Regions from separate parts of the Clostridium pasteurianum DSM 525 genome, predicted to be linked through region 2. Evidence: a T-box and tRNA genes for the amino acid it is inferred to sense, from the RefSeq annotation. Region 2 holds a T-box; the other holds one or more tRNA genes.
The links. A T-box is a leader RNA that pairs with one kind of tRNA and senses whether it is charged. The one in region 2 lies ahead of pheS (phenylalanine--tRNA ligase subunit alpha), so its partner is inferred to be a tRNA-Phe.
Positions count from the first base shown of each region.

Region 1: it has a tRNA-Phe gene. The T-box ahead of pheS (phenylalanine--tRNA ligase subunit alpha) is inferred to sense a tRNA for this amino acid. The anticodon was not compared.

Region 1 is NZ_CP009268.1:114,284-121,925, reverse strand. Features, by position in the region: gene CLPA_RS00565 (aminotransferase class I/II-fold pyridoxal phosphate-dependent enzyme) at 1-631, opposite strand, end outside; gene CLPA_RS00560 (sigma factor G inhibitor Gin) at 610-816, opposite strand; gene CLPA_RS00555 (hypothetical protein) at 1,168-1,848, opposite strand; gene CLPA_RS00550 (zinc-binding metallopeptidase family protein) at 2,083-3,258, shown strand; gene CLPA_RS00545 (S66 peptidase family protein) at 3,318-4,235, shown strand; tRNA gene CLPA_RS00540 (tRNA-Cys) at 4,368-4,441, opposite strand; tRNA gene CLPA_RS00535 (tRNA-Phe) at 4,447-4,522, opposite strand; rRNA gene rrf (5S ribosomal RNA) at 4,528-4,644, opposite strand; rRNA gene CLPA_RS00525 (23S ribosomal RNA) at 4,845-7,642, opposite strand, start outside.
Region 2 is NZ_CP009268.1:1,789,704-1,797,345, forward strand. Features, by position in the region: gene thrS (threonine--tRNA ligase) at 1-1,076, shown strand, start outside; ribosomal protein L20 leader region at 1,115-1,222, shown strand; gene infC (translation initiation factor IF-3) at 1,387-1,914, shown strand; gene rpmI (50S ribosomal protein L35) at 1,934-2,131, shown strand; gene rplT (50S ribosomal protein L20) at 2,161-2,517, shown strand; gene CLPA_RS08135 (TrmH family RNA methyltransferase) at 2,751-3,533, shown strand; T-box leader at 3,576-3,811, shown strand; gene pheS (phenylalanine--tRNA ligase subunit alpha) at 3,952-4,971, shown strand; gene pheT (phenylalanine--tRNA ligase subunit beta) at 5,191-7,569, shown strand.

The DNA.
Region 1 (7,642 bases), 1.7 Mb from region 2:
CACTTTCAGGCAGCTCATTATGAATTCCAAAATGAGCTCCATGAGCACTATCTATAAGTACCTTCATACCTCTTTTATTTGCTTCTTTTATAATAAATTTTAAGTTACAACATATGCCATAGTAATTAGGATAAGTGACTATAATACCTTTTGCATCTAAATTTTCATCAAATAATTTTATTAAATAATTCTCATCTATAGACAATTGTAAACCAAATTTATTATCAATTTTATTCTTTATATATACAGGCTCAAGTTTTCTCATTATTATCCCATTAAAAATAGATCTATGACAACTTCTCTCTACTATTACTTTTTCCCCCTCATTAAAGCAGGAAAATATCATAGCTAAATTGCCACTAGTACTTCCATTAATTAAAAAATAAGATTTTTTACTTCCATATAAATCTCGTAACATATTTTGTGCTTCTTTAATTATACCATCTGAATGATGTAAATTATCTACTCCGTCAACTTCAGTGATATCAGCTTTTATAAAATTTTCATATAATTCTTTTCCTATATCTGTATTATTAAATCCCTTTCCATTCTTATGACCAGGCATACAGAACATTAGATTTTTTTCTCTTAAGTACTCAAGCACACCATCTACAAGTGGTAATTTTGACAATTATATTCAGCTCCTCTTGTTTGAATCATGTTTTTTCTTATTGATTCTTTATAGTATTCGTAAAAATCATTTCCAGGCTCTAAATTAATTAATCTTTCTTCGCAAGACTTACAAATACCTTTGCCATTAACTATTATACCATCAGTTAGAGGCTTTCCACATATAATACAGCTTTGTTTTTTCATTATAACCTCCTACAATCACATTAATTTATCCAATGACTAGCCATTATAATATCCACTCTCTGAAGAATGAATATATAAACTGCAGGTCTATGGATAATTAATCTAAGCTTAGCATTCATTATAAAATCACTAAGTAAGACTTATTGATAATCTAACTTGATTATTGCCTCTTAATATATATTTTATTCAATTATATGTCCAAATTTATTTTGTCCATAAATATTTTTAAAAATAAAAAAAGTTATCTTACAATTACATACATTGTGAGATAACTTTTTCATTTTATAATATTAATACTACACTATATTGTCCACATAATTAAACTTTATTCAATATACTGGTATGATAGTATTAGGTTTTAACATATAATTTAAAATTTTCATGTCTATTGCCATAGATGAACTTAGTAATATCAAAATAAAAACTCCAACTTTTATTTAATATATTATTAGATACTTTAAAGGTTTTATTTTCCGTAGTATTTTTGTTTTTATCATAAGAAGAATTATTTAAAAGATAGTTATTACTAATGCTTGTCCAATAATATCTATACTCTCCATATTTATTACTAAAAAACTCACTTTTCTTATTACAAGTAACAAATATACTCATAGGTATAAGTAAAATACTCCTATTCATAAAATAGGTCATAATATTTATTAATTGATCATTATTATAGATATTTAAAATCTGACTTCCTATACGAACAATTACTTTATAAACATTCTTATAACTCTTATTGACATTATTAGTATTCTTATCATTTCCATAATTTTTTACCATTACTCCTTTATATTTATTATAGTATATTTTTATATTATTAAATTTATTTTTATCTTCGCTTAAGTAAGGATATCCTAAAAATTTAGTAGTGATATTTTTACTTTCATTTTTATCTATTTCCAATGATTCATTTTTTACAGCTCTATATGTATTTTCAAAAGCATTTACATTAAAAGATACTATGAAAATAAAGAAACATGCAAATATAAAAATAATTAGTCCTATAAACTGAAAAGATTTATTATACATTTTTCTCCTCCTAGTAATTTTAAAAATTTATTTGAATATAATATTAAATTAACAATTTTTATATTATACTTTTTACCATTTATTTACAAGTATTTAATATTCCATTTATAGTAAATATATTTGATATTATTAGCACATACTATGAATATCATCAAATATCTAATTTTTTTATATATAATTCTATATATTACTTATATTTTATATAGAATTAATTACTAAGGAGTGTGCATTCATATGAAACAGGAAATGATAAGTTTTTTAAGTACTATCGAAGACGAAATACGTAATGTATCAAAATATATATACGAAAACTCTGAAGAAAGCTTTCATGAAAATAAAAGTTATACTTATTTATTAAAATTATTAAATAAGTACTCCTTTAAAATACAAGAAAAATACCTGGACATAGATACAGCCTTTAAAGCAGAATTTGGAAGTGGTCATCCTAAAATATGCTTTTTATGCCAATATGATGGATCGAAAAACAATGGCCAAATATATGGATATAATCTTCAATCAGCTATATCTGTAGGAGCAGCTATAAGCTTATCTAAAGTTATTCCTAAAATAGGAGGATCAATTGTTGTTATAGGTTGTCCTGGAGAGATATCTGGAGGCTCTAAATTGACTATGGTTCATCAAGGTGCATTTGAAGACTTGGATATAGTTCTTATGACTCAACCATATACAAAAACTTTTGTCATTGGAAACTCCAAAGCTGTATTACCTATTGAAATTAAATACAAAAATCTTACAAAAACTTTTCAGGAAGATTCAAATATATATTCTCCTATGGACACTTGTATATTTACATTCGATGCTATTAATTTAATTCTTAAAGGATTTGAGAACACTTCTTCTATTAAAAGTATTGACCTTCATAGTAGTTGCAAAAATAAAAGTACTACTGAAACTACTGCTCGTTTTTTATTAACTACATCAAAAATAAAAATAGCAGAGGATATACAAAATAAAATTAGTGATTTTATGAATTTTACAGAAAAACTATTAAACATAGAAAGTGAATTACACATATATGACTTACCTTGTAAAGAAATCATTTTAAATAATACATTAAATAGATTATTCTCTCACAATCTCAAGGAAATGGGTATAACAGATATAATAGAAACTCAAAGCATAGATTCCTGTTTAAGCCTTGGCAATGTTAGTCATATAGTTCCTAGCATAGATTATTGCATAGATATTATTGAAAATAAAAATGTAAAATATGGCACTAAAGATTTTGCTATAGCCACTCAATCTGATTTTGCCAATAAAATGCTTATTAAAACTGTTAATGCGCTTTCTACAACAGCATTAGATTTAATAGAGAGAGAATCTTTAATTTCAGAAGCTAAAATGGAGTTATACTCTAAAATAAATAAGTTAACATACTCTCTCATTTAATGTATATTATATATTATAGTTAATTAATACTATAATATTATATTTAGGGGAGTAAAATCATGATAGGTCAAAGACTTTGTTTAGGCGATACCATTGGAATAATATGTCCATCTAGTGCAGAGGATATAAATATCATAAAAAATAAAATAGAGTTCTTTAAAGAACAGGGCTTTAACATAAAGGAAGGTAAATATATATATAAGCGCTTAGGATATCTTGCTGGTACTGATAAAGAAAGAGCAGAAGATTTAAATAACATGTTTGTTGATCCTAATGTAAAAATGATATTATGCGTACGAGGCGGTTATGGATCTATGAGAACCTTACCTTATATAGATTTTAATATAATAAAAAATAATCCTAAAATATTTGTAGGTTTCAGTGATATAACTACTTACTTAAACAGTTTCTATACAAAATGTAATCTTATAAGCTTCCATGGTCCCATGATTAATTCAAAATTTGATGATATTTTTACCCTAGACAGTCTTTTAAATACTGTAATGAATGGCTATAAAAATCTTATTATAAAGAATCCAGATAACATACCAATTAAAAGTAACTCGACAAAGCACATACAAGGTACATTAGTTGGTGGTAATTTATCAATGATCTGTAATACATTGTCCACAGATTTTGAAATAGATACTAGAGATAAAATATTATTTATAGAAGATGTTGGAGAACAACCCTATGCCATAGATAGAATGTTTACTCACTTACTACTAGCTAATAAACTCCAGGTTTGTAAAGGCATAATACTCGGTCAATTTACTAATTGTTCTCTACCTCACTATGAAAGAAGTTTAACATTAGAAGAAATAATACAGGATAGAATTTTATCTTTGAATCTACCTATTGTATTAAATTTTATGTCTGGACATGATTATCCAAAACTGACTCTTCCCATAGGTGCCAATATAGATCTTAATTGTAAAGATGGAACTATAAAAGTTCTTGAATCAGTAGTAAGCTAACCTATAAGGTTAGCTTACTTTAGTTAAGCAGTCTGCACAATGCATTACATATTATTATAATAATAACTACCTTTTAAAAAAAATAGCCCATCCACTGAAAAATCAGCAATTAGACTACTTTCTTATTTAATATGGAGGCGCCACCCAGATTTGAACTGGGGATAAAGGTTTTGCAGACCTCTGCCTTACCACTTGGCTATAGCGCCATATATGGTGGCCAATTCTGGAATCGAACCAGAGACACGAGGATTTTCAGTCCTCTGCTCTACCGACTGAGCTAATTGGCCACATAACCCAGCGTCGACCTACTCTTCCACAGGGCTTCCCCTGCAGTACCATCAGCACATTAGAGCTTAACCTGCCTGTTCGGAATGGGAAGGAGTGTTACCTCTAAGTCATAGACACTGGATATATTAAGTTAAGAGTGAATAGTTAAAAGTTGAGAATTATTGATGAAATTCCTATGGAATTCCTTTAATTTAATCCTTTAAAACTCCTTAGGAGTTTTTTCCTAAATTCTTAACTCTTAATTCTTAATTTTTAACTAAAAAATTATACTCTCAAAATTGCATAGTAACTGGTAAAGTAATTTTATTTCTTCATTTTATTTTGGTCAAGCCCTCGACCTATTAGTATCAGTCAGCTGAATACATTACTGCACTTACACCTCTGACCTATCAACCTGATGTTCTTTCAGGGGTCTTACTAGCTTACGCTATGGGAAATCTTATCTTGAGGTGGGCTTCACGCTTAGATGCTTTCAGCGTTTATCCCTTCCCGACATAGCTACCCAGCTGTGCCACTGGCGTGACAACTGGTGCACCAGAGGTCAGTCCATCCCGGTCCTCTCGTACTAAGGACAGCTCCTCTCAAATTTCCTACGCCCGCGACGGATAGGGACCGAACTGTCTCACGACGTTCTGAACCCAGCTCGCGTGCCGCTTTAATGGGCGAACAGCCCAACCCTTGGGACCTACTTCAGCCCCAGGATGCGACGAGCCGACATCGAGGTGCCAAACCTCCCCGTCGATGTGGACTCTTGGGGGAGATCAGCCTGTTATCCCCGAGGTAGCTTTTATCCGTTGAGCGATGGCCCTCCCACGAGGAACCACCGGATCACTAAGCCCGACTTTCGTCCCTGCTCCACTTGTTTGTGTCGCAGTCAGGCTCCCTTTTGCCTTTGCACTCTTCGCGCGATTTCCAACCGCGCTGAGGGAACCTTTGGGCGCCTCCGTTACTTTTTAGGAGGCGACCGCCCCAGTCAAACTGCCCATCTAGCAATGTCCCGTGACCAGCTTCATGGCCTCCGGTTAGAATTCCAGTACTGTCAGGGTGGTATCCCAAGGTCGACTCCTCAGCAGCTGACGCCACTGTATCCCAGTCTCCCACCTATCCTGTACAGACAATACCGAAACTCAATGCTAAACTACAGTAAAGCTCTACGGGGTCTTTCCGTCCAATCGCGGGTAGCAAGCATCTTCACTTGCACTACAATTTCGCCGGATTCGTTGTTGAGACAGTGCCCAAATCATTACGCCATTCGTGCGGGTCGGAACTTACCCGACAAGGAATTTCGCTACCTTAGGACCGTTATAGTTACGGCCGCCGTTTACTGGGGCTTAAGTTCACCGCTTCGATTACTCTTACGGATCCCCTTAACCTTCCAGCACCGGGCAGGCGTCAGCCCCTATACATCAGCTTTCGCTTTAGCAGAGACCTGTGTTTTTGCTAAACAGTTGCTTGGGCCTATCCTCTGCGGCCTGCTAAAAGCAGGCACCCCTTCTCCCGAAGTTACGGGGTCAATTTGCCGAGTTCCTTAACAACGATTCTTCCGATGGTCTTAGGATTCTCTCCTCACCTACCTGTGTCGGTTTGCGGTACGGGCACCTTTTTCCTTGATAGAGGCTTTTCTTGGCAGTGTGAAATCAGATACTTCGCTAAAAATTAGCTCCCCATAACACCTTAACTAATCAGGCGGATTTGCCAGCCTGCACGTCTTAGTGCTTAGACGCACATCCAATAGTGCGCACATCTTATCCTTCTGCGTCACCCCATCTCTCATAACGGAGAAAGGTGGTATCGGAATATCAACCGATTATCCATCACCTACGCCTTTCGGCCTCGGCTTAGGACCCGACTAACCCTGAGCGGACGAGCCTTCCTCAGGAAACCTTAGGTTTTCGACCACTAAGATTCTCACTTAGTTCTCGCTACTTATGCCAGCATACTCACTCCTGCACTGTCCACCGCTCCTTACGGTACGACTTCAACCGGTGCAGGAAGCTCCTCTACCGCTCTTACGAGCCCATAGCTTCGGTGGTAAGTTTTAGCCCCGGACATTTTCGGCGCAGGATCTCTTGACTAGTGAGCTATTACGCACTCTTTAAATGAGTGGCTGCTTCTGAGCCAACATCCTAGTTGTCTTAGAAATCCCACATCCTTTACCACTTAACTTACACTTTGGGACCTTAGCTGATGATCTGGGCTGTTTCCCTTTTGACTACGGATCTTATCATTCGCAGTCTGACTGCCGAAATAAAAGTATATGGCATTCGGAGTTTGATAGAGTTCAGTAACTGTTGTCAGCCCCTACCTCATTCAGTGCTCTACCTCCATAACTCAATTAATCGACGCTAGCCCTAAAGCTATTTCGAGGAGAACCAGCTATCTCCGAGTTCGATTGGAATTTCTCCGCTATCCACAGCTCATCCCATGGTTTTTCAACACCAATGTGGTTCGGTCCTCCACGGAATTTTACTTCCGCTTCAACCTGGCCATGGATAGGTCACCCGGTTTCGGGTCTACAGCATGCAACTAGTCGCCCTGTTAAGACTTGGTTTCCCTTCGGCTGCGCACCATAAGTGCTTAACCTTGCTGCATACCGTAACTCGCTGGCTCGTTCTACAAAAAGCACGTCGTCACACATAAAAAGTGCTACGACCGGTTGTAGGCACACGGTTTCAGGTTCTATTTCACTCCCCTTCCGGGGTTCTTTTCACCTTTCCCTCACGGTACTGCTTCACTATCGGTCACTAGTTAGTATTTAGCCTTGGGAGGTGGTCCTCCCAGCTTCCCACAAGGTTTCACGTGTCTCGTGGTACTCTGGATTAGATCTTGCAATTTTCTCTTTTAACCTACAGGACTATTACCTTCTGCGGTAGAGCTTTCCAGAACTCTTCGGTTAAGATATTATGCAGTGATGATCTATCCACAACCCCAGGGACAAAGTCCCTGGTTTGGGCTGATTCCTTTTCGCTCGCCGCTACTAAGAAAATCGATATTTCTTTCTCTTCCTCCGGGTACTTAGATGTTTCAGTTCCCCGGGTATGTCTCCATATACCTATGAATTCAGTATACAGTACATGTCTGCTCGACATGTGGGTTGCCCCATTCGGAAATCTCCGGAT
Region 2 (7,642 bases):
GGAGAGAAGTGCATACAAAGGCAGGTTATGATGAAATAAGAACTCCTATTATATTAAATGAAGAGTTGTGGCATCAATCAGGACACTGGGATCATTATAAAGAAAATATGTATTTTACAAAAATAGATGACAATGATTATGCTATAAAACCTATGAATTGTCCTGGATCTATATTGGTTTACAAGAATTCAATACATTCCTATAGAGAACTTCCAATAAGACTTGGAGAACTTGGACTTGTGCACAGACACGAAAAATCAGGAGCACTTCAAGGTCTTATGAGGGTAAGATGCTTTACTCAGGATGATGCTCATATATTTATGACAAGAGATCAGATTACAGAGGAAATTTTAGGAGTAATAAAGCTCATCGATTCCTTTTATAAAGTGTTTGGATTTGAATATTTTGTGGAACTTTCCACAAGACCAGAAGATTCTATGGGAAGTGATGAAGATTGGGAAATAGCTACTAAGGGATTGATAGAGGCATTAAATGCAGTAGGTCTTAAATATGAAGTAAATGAAGGGGATGGAGCTTTCTATGGCCCTAAAATAGATTTCCATCTCAAAGATTGTATAGGAAGAACATGGCAATGCGGTACAATTCAATTGGACTTCCAGATGCCTGAAAGATTTGATTTAACTTATATTGCTGCAGATGGTGAAAAGCATAGACCGGTAATGGTTCATAGAGTTGTATTTGGAAGTATAGAAAGATTTATAGGAATACTAATAGAACATTATGCAGGAGCCTTCCCTACTTGGCTTGCACCAGTTCAGCTTAAAGTTATGAATATAACAGAAAATCAAGTTGAGTACTTAAATGAAATAGTTGCAATACTAAAGAAGGAAGGATTCAGAGTAGAAAGTGATATAAGAAATGAAAAGATTGGATACAAAATCAGAGAGGCGCAGCTTCAAAAAATACCATATATGCTGATAATAGGAGACAATGAGATGAAAGGTGGAAATGTTTCCGTACGAAGCAGAAAAGAAGGAGATTTAGGAAGTTTAAATATAGAAGATCTTATATTAAAATTAAAAGCTGAAATAGATGAAAAAGTAAATAATTTATAAATATATTGACAATCTATGAGATAGGTAGTATAATGTTATATGTCAAGAAGAAACATGCCGTTTCTCACCTTACAGCATTGCTAGTTAGGTTTATTTTAATCTTTGATTATTATTGAGGACGGCATTTGTCGTCCTTTTTATTTTGTATAAATACCTATCCTAGTGATTATTTACTAAGGTCCTTGCCTCATAATATATGAGTGACAACAGTATATGACAGGGTATTAATTTATCTAGACCTAAAGGATTGCAAGAGTTTGATGAGTAAGCTTAATTGATTATGCATGTTTCTTTTTTATTAAGTTCGGAGGTGAAAATCATTAGTAAGAACAGTAAATTTCTCATTAATGAAGAGATTAGAGAAAAAAAAGTAAGGGTTATAGGAAATGATAATTCACAGCTTGGGATAATCTCCACTAGAGAAGCTATAGAAATGGCTGAAGAACAGGATTTAGACTTAGTTCTTATATCACCAGGTGCAGACCCACCAGTTTGCAGAATTATGAACTTTGGTAAGTTCATATATGAGCAAAATAAAAAAGAAAAAGAAAATAAAAAAAATCAAAAGGTAGTAGTAATTAAAGAAATTAGATTGAGTACTACTATTGAAGAACATGATATATCAATTAAAGCTAACAATGCTAGAAAATTTTTACTTGACGGAGACAAGGTAAAAGTTACTGTTAGATTTAGAGGAAGAGAAGCGGATTATGCCTTCAAGGGCAATAAAATATTGGATAACTTTGTTTCTAAACTAGATGACATTTATGTCATCGAAAAAAGAGCAAAGCTTGAAGGAAGAAATATGACAATGGTTTTAGCTCCTAAAAGAGCATAATCGAGGGGAGGAAATTATTATGCCAAAAATGAAAACTAAGAGAGCAGCAGCTAAGAGATTTAAGCTTACAGGTACTGGAAAACTTAAGAGAGCAAAGGCTTTTAAAAGTCACATATTAACTAAAAAGAGTACAAAGACAAAGAGAAACTTAAGAAAAACTGGATATGTTTCTGTAACACAAGAAAAGACAATGAAGAAATTGTTACCATACCTATAAGGGGATTGGTTTTTAAGGAGGTTTTTTAAATGGCAAGAGTAAAGAGAGCTATGAATGCTCGTAAGTATCATAAAAAAATATTAAAACTTGCAAAAGGTTACTATGGTGGAAAGAGCAAGTTATTTAAAACTGCTAACGAAAGTGTTATCAGAGCATTAAGAAATGCATATGTTGGAAGAAGATTAAAGAAAAGAGATTTTAGAAAGCTTTGGATAGCTAGAATAAATGCAGCTACAAGAATAAATGGTCTTTCTTATTCAAGATTCATTAATGGAATCAAATTAGCTGGTATAGATCTTAACAGAAAAATGCTTTCAGAAATAGCTATAAATGATCCTAAAGCTTTCTCAGAGTTAGTTGAAGCAGCTAAGAAACAATTAGCTTAGGTCTGTAAAAATAAATAACAAATCATATATATTATATATTGTATGTGTACATATATTAATCAAAGGTTTATGATTTAATTAGAATACAAAATAATATAGTATATTGATGAGTTATTTTAAATTTGTATATAAAAAACAGCCTATTAGGCTGTTTTTTTATTAAAAGAGTGTTATTAGTTTTGTATTAATGCTGTGAAGTATGTTTACCCTTTAAAGTAAGGATTGATATAATATTGGAAATTATAAAAAGTAAGGATAATACGATAATTAAGGACATAAAAAAGCTTCAGGAAAAGAAGTATAGAAACATTTATAATAGATTTATAGTAGAAGGATTTAGGTTTGTTTCAGAAGCATTGGAATCAAATTTTAATGTAATCTATGTTATAATCAGTGAGTCTATAGAAGAAAAATTTGAAAAGATTGGTTTAAACCAGAAAATTAAGGGAAGTACTAAAATTATTAAGGTTTCAGAATCTATATTAAAGAGTATATGCAGCACAGACAATCCACAGGGAATTGCCGCAGTGGTAAGTAATAGAGAAATCAATGTTGACTATGATGAGGGATTTTATATATTAGCAGACAGGGTACAGGATCCAGGCAATATGGGAACCATTATAAGAACAGCAAATGCTGCGGGGGCAAAAGGCATTATAGTAACTAAAGGATCTGTAGATATATATAATAGTAAGACTTTGAGATCTACTATGGGTTCTATATTTAAAATACCTATAATAATAGATGAAGATTTAGTACATATAAAAGAATTTAAAGAGCAGGGTTTTAAAATTGTGGTGAGTTCTCTTGATACAAAAAATAATTTTTATGATATAGATCTTACTGGGAAGATCATTATTGCGGTGGGAAATGAAGGCAGCGGAATCAGTGAGGAGATTTATGGAATTTCTGATGTGAGAGTAAAAATACCAATGCCTGGTAATACGGAGTCATTAAATGTAGGTATAGCAGCGGGAATAATGATGTTTGAGGCTGTTAGACAGAAAAATAGTTGAAAAAGAACTTTATCCTAGTTATAATGTTAAATATAGTTTTATAAATAAACTTTGATGGAGAGAGTAAGTATAGAAGTTATCTTACAGGGAAAAGAGATTTTAAATTGAGAGTCTCTTTAGATAGAATATACTGAAGTTCACTCTGGAGTTCTGATGGTGAAAGTATTTTTAGTAATGTTTTTAGAAATATTCTGTAGCTTTCAGCGGTTAAAACCGATACATTTTTAAGAGGACATTTTTGTCAATTAGGGTGGTACCGCGGATACTTCGTCCCTTTAGAGGGGATAGAAGTTTTTTTGTTTTTTGATAGTTAATTTTGATCATAATTTTAAACAAAAAAGATTATTTGTATTTTATTAAATTGTCAAAAAGTATATTTACTATTTTAAAAATAATTTTATTTATAAGGAGAAAATTTATGAAGGAAAAATTAGAAGATATAAAGAAAAGTGCCATTGCTGAACTAAAAAGTTCTGTCAGCAAAGAAGAAATTGAAAAATTAAGAGTAAAATATCTGGGTAAAAAAGGAGAACTTACACAGATATTAAGGGGGATGGGTACCCTCTCAAAGGAAGAAAGACCTGTAATAGGTAAAATTGCCAATGAAGTAAGAGAGACAATAGAAGGTATAATAAATACATCTATGGATTCTATAAAGAAAAAGGAAAAGGAAGAAAAGTTAAAAAGTGAAGTTATAGATATTTCTCTTCCAGGAAAAAAGCAGACTATAGGTCATAGAAATCCACTAGACATAACTCTTAGAAAAACTGAAGAAATTTTCCGTTCCATGGGATTTACTGTGGAAGAAGGACCAGAAGTAGAATATGATAAATACAATTTTGAAATGCTGAATATACCTAAAGGTCATCCTGCAAGAGGTGAACAGGATACTTTCTATATAAATGATAACATAGTTTTAAGAACACAGACTTCACCAGTACAGATAAGAACTATGTTAAATCAAAAGCCGCCTATAAAGATGATATCCCCTGGAAAAGTATATAGATCAGATGCAGCAGATGCTACTCACTCTCCTATTTTTTATCAGGTAGAGGGACTTGTAGTAGATAAGGGAATAACTTTTGCAGATATGAAGGGAACTCTTGAAATGTATATAAAGAAGATGTTTGGAGAGAATGTGAAGACAAAATTCAGACCTCATCATTTCCCATTTACAGAACCTTCAGCAGAACTTGATATTTCCTGCTTCGCCTGCGGGGGAGAAGGCTGTAAGGTGTGTAAGGGAGAAGGCTTTATAGAAATGTATGGCTGCGGTATGGTTCATCCACAAGTTCTAAGAAATTGTGGTATAGATCCAGAAGTATATAGCGGCTTTGCCTTTGGAGTAGGACTTGATAGAATAGTTATGCAGACTCTTGGGATAGATGATATAAGACAATTATATGAAAGCGATATGAGATTTTTAGATCAATTTTAAAAAATAATCAATCATTGAAAAGTTTAAAAGTTTAAATTGTTTTTTATTTTATTTAAACAATTTTAATAGAAATTAAGATTTAAGAATTAAAATTAGAGATTTTTTTGAGCTTCATTTAAAAATTCAATATAAACTTTTATCAGCAAAGCCAAAAAAATTTACTATAACTTTCAATTCTTAACTTTTAATTCCTAACTAAATAAATTGGAGGTAAATTTTATGAAAGTACCAGTAGAATGGTTAAAGGATTATGTTCACATAGATTTAGATGCAAAAAAGTTAGGAGACGCCTTAACTCTATCAGGATCAAAAGTAGAAGAGGTAATAACCAGCGGTGACGAAATTCAGAAAGTGGTTACAGGAAAAATATTAAAAATTGAACCCCATCCTGATGCAGAAAAGTTAGTGGTATGCCAGATAGAAGTGGGAGAGGACTTACCTATACAGATAGTAACTGGAGCAAATAATATGCAGGAGAATGATATTGTACCAGTGGCTCTTCATGGTTCAAGTCTTCCTGGAGGCATAAAGATAAAGAAGGGGAAATTAAGAGGAATTCCTTCTAATGGTATGATGTGTTCAGAGGAAGAATTGGGCCTCGCTGAAGAAGGCACTGCTCATGGACTTATGATTTTACCTGAAGACACTGTGGTAGGAAAAAATATTAAAGAAGTATTAAATCTTGATAAGGCAGTAATTGATTTTGAAATAACCTCTAACAGGCCAGATTGCCTTAGCGTAATTGGAATTGCCAGAGAAACAGCTGCAACTCTTAATACAGAATACAAAATGCCCGAATTAAATTATAGCTGTAAGAGTACAGCTAATATCAATAATGAGATAAAAGTAGAAATAAAGGACAGTCTTTGCAGAAGGTATATGGCAAGAGGCGTAAAAAATGTAAAGATAGAAAAATCTCCTGCCTGGCTTGAAGAGAGACTTCTTCAGGCTGGAGTCAGACCTATAAACAATATAGTGGATATAACAAATTTTGTAATGCTTGAATTAGGTCAGCCTATGCATGCCTATGATAAGAGAGAGATAACTTCTGGCAGTATAGTAGTGGAAAAAGCAGAAGGAAATGAAAAATTTACAACTTTAGATGAAGTGGAAAGAGATTTAAATAGTGATATTTTGACTATTAAGGATGGCGAAAATATAGTTGGTTTAGCCGGAATTATGGGAGGGCTTGATTCAGAGGTTAAGGAAGATACTTCTGAAATAATATTTGAAGCTGCAAATTTTGATGGAACAAATATAAGAGTTTCTTCTCAAAAATTAAATATAAGAACAGAAGCTTCTGGAAGATTTGAAAAAGATTTAGATCCAAATCTTGTGGAAATGGCTATGAACAGAGCCTGCAATCTCATAGAGCAGCTGGGGGCAGGAGAAGTAATGGAAGGGACTATTGACATATATGATAATCCTGTAAAAGAACATTCTGTAGAAGTGGATACAAACTGGATAAATAGTTTCCTTGGACTTAACCTATCTAAAGAAGACATGAAGTCATACCTAGATAGACTGGAATTAAATACTGAAATTTTGGGAGATAAGCTTATAGTTAATGTACCTACCTTTAGAACAGATATAAATATAAGAGAAGATGTAGCAGAAGAAATAGTGAGAATTTATGGATACAATAACGTACCTTCTACTAATCTTAAGGTTTCCAGTGTAAGAACAGGAAGATACAGAAATCAGATTATTAAAGATATTGCTTTGGATACCCTTCTTGCCTGCGGTTTAAATGAAGCCATAACTTATTCCTTCGTAAGTCCTAAAGTATTTGATAAGATACTTTTGCCAGAGGAAAGTATTCTTAGAAGAGCTGTAGCTATAAGAAATCCGCTGGGAGAAGACTATAGTATAATGAGAACTACTACAGTTCCGTCTATGATGGAAGCTCTGGCTAGAAATTATTCAAGGAATAATGAAATAGTAAGACTTTTTGAAATAGGAAGAGTATATATTCCAGCGGAAGAGGCAGATAAGATACCAGAAGAAAAGAATATAATAACTGTAGGTTTGTATGGAAATGCAGATTATCTGGATTTAAAGGGAGTAGTAGAAAATATAATTGAAACTCTTGGCATTAAAAATGTAAATTACGAAAGAGAAATTGAAAATCCATCTTTCCATCCTGGCAAAACAGCCAAAGTTACTGTGAAAAATAAAGTCATAGGAACTTTAGGAGAAATTCATCCAGATGTATCAGAAAACTATGGAGTAGACACTGCCTGCTATATAGCTGAAATAGATTTTGATTTTATAGTAGAAAATGCAGTTATTGAGAGAAAATATAAGCCATTACCTAAGTTTCCGGCAGTAACAAGAGATATGGCATTAATACTGGATGAAGATATATTAGTTCAAAGTATAGAAGATATTATAAGTAAAAAAGGCGGCAATATAGTTGAAAGCTTTAAATTATTTGATATATATAAAGGTGCACAAATAGAAGAAGGAAAGAAAAGTGTTGCCTATTCTATAACCTATAGATCAGAGCATAAGACTCTTACAGATAAAGAAGTGGATAAAGCTCATGGTAAGATATTAAGTACTCTTGAACATGTATTAGGAGCTCAGCTAAGGTAGTATTTATTTAAGAGAAGAGAGTGTAAAGTTGATTAAATTTTTGTTAACTTTATGCTCTCAAATTTTAAACTCT